DNA from 2 places in the Aminobacter sp. LjRoot7 genome. Region 2 is predicted to be linked to the other one. Evidence: riboswitches for the same ligand, from Rfam matches in the RefSeq annotation. Region 2 holds a riboswitch; the other holds the start of a gene.
What was found. Region 2 has a riboswitch for thiamine pyrophosphate ahead of thiB (thiamine ABC transporter substrate binding subunit). Riboswitches for the same ligand answer to the same signal wherever they lie in the genome.
Positions count from the first base shown of each region.

Region 1: linked by a shared signal. The riboswitch ahead of thiC (phosphomethylpyrimidine synthase ThiC) and the one ahead of thiB (thiamine ABC transporter substrate binding subunit) in region 2 are both predicted to bind thiamine pyrophosphate.

Region 1 covers NZ_CAXUPX020000013.1:130,004-133,403, reverse strand. The annotation lists gene thiO (glycine oxidase ThiO) at 1-420, opposite strand, end outside; gene thiC (phosphomethylpyrimidine synthase ThiC) at 417-2,243, opposite strand; TPP riboswitch at 2,353-2,469, opposite strand; gene ACSQ3E_RS27435 (3-methyl-2-oxobutanoate dehydrogenase (2-methylpropanoyl-transferring) subunit alpha) at 2,658-3,400, shown strand, end outside.
Region 2 covers NZ_CAXUPX020000007.1:159,049-162,448, forward strand. The annotation lists gene thiP (thiamine/thiamine pyrophosphate ABC transporter permease) at 1-737, opposite strand, end outside; gene thiB (thiamine ABC transporter substrate binding subunit) at 984-1,985, opposite strand; TPP riboswitch at 2,030-2,153, opposite strand; gene ACSQ3E_RS19790 (hypothetical protein) at 2,174-2,365, opposite strand; gene ACSQ3E_RS19795 (thiamine diphosphokinase) at 2,273-2,902, shown strand; gene ACSQ3E_RS19800 (ABC-F family ATP-binding cassette domain-containing protein) at 2,905-3,400, shown strand, end outside.

The DNA.
Region 1 (3,400 bases), on a different contig from region 2:
GCGCGGATCGAGATGCGCTTCGTCCGTGAAGAACAAGGCGCGTCCGAAACGTCCCTCGAGGTCGGGCTCAAGCGCGGCGACCGTCTCGGCGTCCACCTCGCGAAAGCCCGACGTGCGGCGGCCGAAGCGATCGAGTTCGGCCACGTCCCGAGCCGGCGCCACGACCAGCGTGCCGTTGCGCATGACGTGCCCGGGCAGGGCGGCCGACCACCAGTCGGCGGCACCGCGCCCGAGCGAGAGCACCGCCTCTTCGGCGCTCTCGCGTTCGCACCAGGGCGCCAGCATGCCGCCGGCCTGCCATGAGGCATTGCCGGCAACCTGCCTGCGCTTGTCGACCACGGTCACGCTTGCGCCGCGTGTCGCCAGCTCATGTGCGAGCGTCAACCCGGCGACGCCCGCACCGCGGATCAGCACCTTCATGGCTGGCCTGCCATCTCCGCGGGCTCAGTGCTTTCCACGGCCATATAGAGGTCGCCGCCGTCGCGGTATTTCGCCGCCATGGCTGCCAGCCCTTCTTTCTGTGCCTCGGCGCGGATGTCGTGGGAGATGCGCATCGAGCAGAATTTCGGGCCGCACATCGAGCAGAAATGCGCCACCTTGTGCGCTTCCTTGGGCAGCGTCTGGTCGTGGTAGGAGCGTGCCGTTTCCGGGTCGAGCGAGAGGTTGAACTGGTCCTCCCAGCGGAACTCGAAACGCGCCCGCGACAGCGCGTCGTCCCTGACCTTGGCGGCCGGATGGCCCTTGGCGAGGTCGGCGGCGTGGGCCGCGATCTTGTAGGTGATGACGCCCACCTTGACGTCGTCGCGGTCGGGCAGGCCAAGATGCTCCTTGGGTGTGACGTAGCAGAGCATCGCCGTGCCGAACCAGCCGATCATCGCTGCACCGATGCCCGAGGTGATGTGATCGTAGCCAGGTGCGATGTCGGTGGTCAAAGGCCCGAGCGTGTAGAAGGGCGCCTCGCCGCAGACCTCGAGCTGCTTGTCCATGTTCTCCTTGATCTTGTGCATCGGCACGTGGCCCGGGCCCTCGATCATCACCTGGCAGTCCTTGGCCCAGGCGATCTTGGTGAGCTCGCCGAGCGTCTCCAGTTCGGCGAACTGGGCAGCGTCGTTGGCATCCGCAATCGAGCCGGGGCGCAGGCCGTCGCCGAGCGAGAAGGCGACGTCATAGGTGCGGCAGATGTCGCAGATTTCGTCGAAATGCTCGTAGAGGAAGCTCTCCTTGTGGTGATGGAGGCACCATTTGGCCATGATAGAGCCGCCGCGCGAGACGATGCCGGTGACGCGGTCGACGGTCAGGTGGATGTAGGCCAGGCGCACGCCGGCATGGATGGTGAAGTAGTCGACACCCTGCTCGGCCTGCTCGATCAGCGTGTCGCGGAACACCTCCCAGGTCAGGTCCTCGGCGATGCCGTTGACCTTCTCAAGCGCCTGGTAGAGCGGCACGGTGCCGATCGGCACCGGCGAATTGCGGATGATCCAGTCGCGGATGTTGTGGATGTTGCGGCCGGTCGACAGGTCCATCACCGTGTCGCCGCCCCAGCGCGTCGCCCACACCATCTTCTCGACCTCCTCGGCCATCGACGAGGTGACGGCGGAATTACCGATGTTGGCGTTGATTTTCACCAGGAAATTGCGGCCGATGATCATCGGCTCGCTCTCGGGGTGGTTGATGTTCGACGGGATGATGGCGCGGCCGCGGGCGACCTCGTCGCGGACGAATTCCGGGGTGACGAAATCAGGAATGACGGCGCCGAAGCTCTCGCCGTCGCGTTGGAGCTTCGCCCGGATCTGCTCGCGGCCGAGGTTCTCGCGGATGGCGACGAATTCCATTTCAGGCGTGACGATGCCGGCGCGGGCATAAGTGAGCTGGGTGACGGCGCGGCCGCCGGTGGCGCGCAACGGAGCGTTGCGCACGGGGAATTCCGGCGTCAGCCGCTCGCCTGAGACGAAGCCGTTGTCTTCGGCCTTGACCGCGCGGCCTTCATAGCGCTCGACGTCGCCACGGGCGACGATCCAGTCTTCGCGCAGCCGCGGCAGGCCGCGCTCGATGTCGGTCTTCACCGATGTGTCGGTGTAGGGGCCGGACGAATCATAAACGGTGACCGGCGGCTCGCCGGCGCTCGGATGAACCGAGATCTCGCGCATTGGCACGCGGATGGCGGGATGGAGTTTGCCTGGTTTGTAGACTTTTCGTGACGCGGGAAGTTCGCCAACGGTGACGGTCGGGGTGTGGGCATTCATGAGTGAGCCTCCTGGTTGGAGACCCAGTCCATGCGATGAGGAGGAGGAGAGGTTTTGCCTGGGGACTTCGGGCATGAATGAGCCCGAATGCCTAAGCCGGATAGCCGACCCGCGAAGCCTCGCACCGTCCCTACGCCAGTATGAACTGGATCAGGTTCAACGGGTCACTGCGCTGCGCGAGCCAGCAGAATCTCAGCCCCTTGTCGGGACCCCCCTGGTGAGCCCTAAGCATGGAGGCGGAACCGGCGTCGTGTCAACGGCCTTTCGCCGAGGTCGAGAGAATGCCAAAGTCGGGGGCATAGAGACCCATTGCGGTTTCGAAGACGATCGGATAATAGGTCAGCGTTACTGACATAAATTGTCTGCTGCGCAGGGAGGACCATTTGGCCTGCGCGCGAGACAGGAGGAGCATCCGTGACGGACAATCCCGCGCCGCTGAAGTTCCATGTGCCCGAGCCGGAAGTGCGCCCGGGCGGCACGCCCGACTTCTCCAACGTGCCGATCCCCAAGGCGGGTTCGGTCGACAGGCCGCCGGTCGACGTCGACCCACGGACGATCCGCGACCTGGCTTATTCGATCATCCGCGTGCTCAACCGTGAGGGCGATGCGGTTGGCCCGTGGGCCGGCACGCTGACCGACGAGGAGCAGCTCGAAGGCCTGCGCCATATGATGACGCTGCGCACCTTCGACGCGCGCATGCAGATGGCCCAGCGCCAGGGCAAGACCTCGTTCTACATGCAGCATATGGGCGAGGAGGCGGTCAGCTGCGCCTTCCGCAAGGCGCTCATTCAGGGTGACATGAATTTCCCGACCTATCGCCAGGCCGGCCTGCTGATCGCGGGCGGCTACCCGATGGTCGACATGATGAACCAGATCTATTCCAACGAGATGGATCCGCTGAAAGGCCGCCAGCTGCCGATCATGTATTCGGCTAAGGATCACGGTTTCTTCTCGATTTCCGGCAATTTGACCACCCAGTACATCCAGGCGGTGGGCTGGGCGATGGCGTCCGCCATCAAGGGCGACACCAAGATCGCGGTTGGCTGGGTCGGTGACGGCGCCACCGCAGAGAGCGACTTCCACGCCGCTCTTGTGTTTGCCTCGACCTACAAGGCACCGGTCGTTCTCAACATCGTCAACAACCAGTGGGCGATCTC
Region 2 (3,400 bases):
GTCAGGGCGACGGCCCGTGCTGGGTCGAAGTCGAAACGCAGCGCCTGATAGATCGCCACCTCGAGCGTCGTGGCTGCCGGACCGCCGCCGAGCGTCAGGACGATGGTGAAGGAGGTGATGCAGAGCATGAACACCAGTCCGGCGATGCCGGGCAGGGCCGCTCGCATCGCCGGCCATTCGATCAGCCGGAAGCTCGACCGCGCACCCATGCCTAGCTGGCTCGCCAGCCGCCACTGGTCCGCCGGCACTGTCTGCAGCGCCTCCAGTATCAGCCGCGTCGCCAACGGCAGGTTGAAGAAGACGTGAGCAACGAGGATGCCCGACAGGCCGTAGATGCCGGGCCATGTGCCGCCGGCCAGCGCTGCAAGCGGTTCGGCGAAATAGCCTGCGCGGCCGTAGAGCGACAGGATACCAAGTGCCGCCACGATTGCCGGCAAGGCCAGCGGGATGGCGAACAGGCGCAGGATCAGCGCCCGGCCGGGAAAAGCGGGATGCCGCGACAGGGCGCGGGCAACAAAGATGGCGGGCACCACCGACAGCAAAGTCGACAGCAGCGCCTGCCACAGCGTGAAACGGGCGATGCGGAAGAGATAGGAATCGAAAGCGTCCGCCGCGCCTTGCGGGTTGCGCACGGCCTCGATGCCGAGGCCTGCGAACGCGCCGCCGATCAGGATGCCGATGGCCGCCAGCGCGATGACGCCGGCGGCGATGCGGGGGTCGGTGCGGCTCACCGACATTTCGGGCCGTGGTCAGCTAGGAGCAAATTAGTCAGACGCGATGGGTTGCGCTCCGTCCCATCCCTCTCTGGCCTGCCGGCCATCTCCCCCGCAAGGGGGGAGATCAGCAGCTTGAACGTCCACGCGCTACCGACCACTTCTTGGGTTGGCGAACGCCATGCCACAGCCAATCTCCCCCCTTGCGGGGGAGATGGCCGGCAGGCCAGAGGGGGGTGTTCAAGTGCAGCCATGGCAGGTCGATAGAGCCTACTTGCTCATCACACCGAGCCACTCGTCGACCCAGGCCTTGCGGTTGGCAGCCACTTCGTCGGCGCTGAAGATCAGCGTCTTTGACGGCTTCACCAGCTTGTCGAAGGCGGGGTTGAGCGGCTTGTCGGTCTTGCCGGCGGGCAGCATCCAGTTGGTCTCAGGCACCGCGTCCTGGAAGCCTGGGCTTGTCATGAAGGCCATGAACTTCTCGGCCAGCGGGTTCTTGGCACCCGTGGTGGTGATGCCGGCAACCTCGATCTGCAGGTAGTGGCCTTCTTCGAAGGACGCAGCTTGGTAGCGCTCGGTGCTTTCGGCGACCATGTGGTAGGCCGGCGAGGTTGTGTAGGACAGCACCATCGGCGCCTCGCCCTTGGTGAACAGGCCATAGGCCTCGCTCCAGCCCGGGGTGACGGTCAGCACGCGGTCCTTGAGTTTGGCCCAGGCTTCCGGCGCCTTGTCGCCATAGACCGACTTGACCCAGAGCAGCAGGCCGAGGCCCGGCGTCGAGGTGCGCGGATCCTGGATGGCGATCTTCTCTTCAGGATCGCCTTCGACAAGTTCCTTCAGGCTCTTGGGCGGGTTCTTCAGCTTCTCGGTGTCGTAGACGACGGCGAAGTAGCCGTAGTCGTAGGGAACGAAGGTGTCGTCCTTCCAGTCGCCCGGCACCTTGACGTCGGCGCCGGCAGCATGCGGCACGAACAGGCCGGTGGCCTTGGCTTCGGCGGTCAGGTTGGTGTCGAGACCGAGCACGATGTCGGCCTTGGTCGAAGCGCCTTCGAGCTTGACGCGGTTGAGCAGTGCCACGCCATCGGCAACCGACACGAAGTCGACAGTGCAGGCGCAATCGGCCTCGAACGCCTTCTTGACCTGCGGGCCGGGACCCCACTCGGAGGTAAAGCTCTCATAGGTGTAGACGGTGAGCTTGCCTTCGGCCGCGGCCGGGAAAGCAGCCGTGGCCAGAGCCAGGGCGGAAGTCATGGACAGGATCAGCGAGCGCATGGGCGCCTCCTTCATTGGTGTTGAAAGGGAATTTGAAGCGCCGGGCGTCCGAAGCATCTAATCCCTCCGCCGGTACAAACCGGATCAGGTTCAGCGGGTTGGCCGGGACGGTTCCCTATGCCTCTCAGCCGGCACGCAATTGCGCGACCGGCACCCCGTTAGAGCGGCTCAACAAATAGGCCCGCGCTTCAGGCCGCGCAAGCGGTAGTTTGCCGGCCACCAACCATGCCGCGGCCTTCCGTTTCGGCTGCCGGGCTGGTAATGCGCATGCCATGACCCGGTTCACCATACTTCTCGGCGGCGAGCTTTTCCGCACCCCGCGCCTCGACCGCCAGGTCGCGGGCAGCCGCGTGATTGCGGCCGACGCCGGTATCCGCCATGCGGCCACGCTCGGGCTGATGCCGGAACTGTGGCTCGGCGACTTCGATTCCGTGCCAGCCGATCTTGATCCGCGCTTTGCCGAACTGCCGCGTTCGACCTTTCCCGCCGAAAAGGACAGAACCGACGGCGAGCTGGCCATCGACGCCGCGCTGGGGCTCGGAGCGACATCGCTCGTGCTGGTCGGGGCCTTTGGCGGCCCGCGCGCCGACCATGCCTTTCTCCACCTCGCGCTGGCGCTGAGATTGGCCGAGGCCGGTACCGAGGTGTTGCTAACCAGCGGGCGCCAGGAGGCGCTACCGCTTTTGCCGGGTAGCGCAAGCTTTGACTATGAAGACGGAATGCCGTTTTCCGTGCTCGCCTTCTCCGAACTCACCGGGCTCTCGGAAGAAGGCTCCAAATGGCTGCTCAACAGCGTTGATGTACCGTTCGGCTCGTCGCTGACGATGTCTAACGAAGTGCGAGGCAATTTGCGTATTTCGCTCGGTAGCGGCCGCGCTTTGCTTCTCGCCCATCCCTTTCCCGCCTCGGAATTTTGAACATGGCGCCACCGCTTCTCAATCTCGACGGCATCCGTCTGACCTTTGGCGGCACGCCGCTGCTCGACGGCGCCGCATTAACGGCCGCCTCCGGCGACAAGATCGCACTTGTCGGCCGTAACGGCTCGGGCAAGTCGACACTGCTCAAGATCGCCGCCGGCATGATCGAGCCGCAGGACGGCGTCGTGTTCCGCCAGCCCTCGGCGACGATCCGCTATTTGCCGCAGATGCCCGACATGGATGGTTTCGCCTCGGTGCGCGCCTATGTCGAGGCCGGTCTTGGACCTGCTGATGATCCGCATCGCGCCACCTATCTGCTCGACCATCTCGGCCTGACCGGCGAGGAATCTCCGGCTGACCTGTCGGGCGGCGAGGCCCGCCGCGCAGCACTTGCCCGCGTCATGGCGCCCGAGCCCGACATCCTGCTGCTCGACGAGCCGACCAACCATCTCGACCTTGCCGTCATCGAGTGGCTGGAAGAAGAACTGATCCGCACCT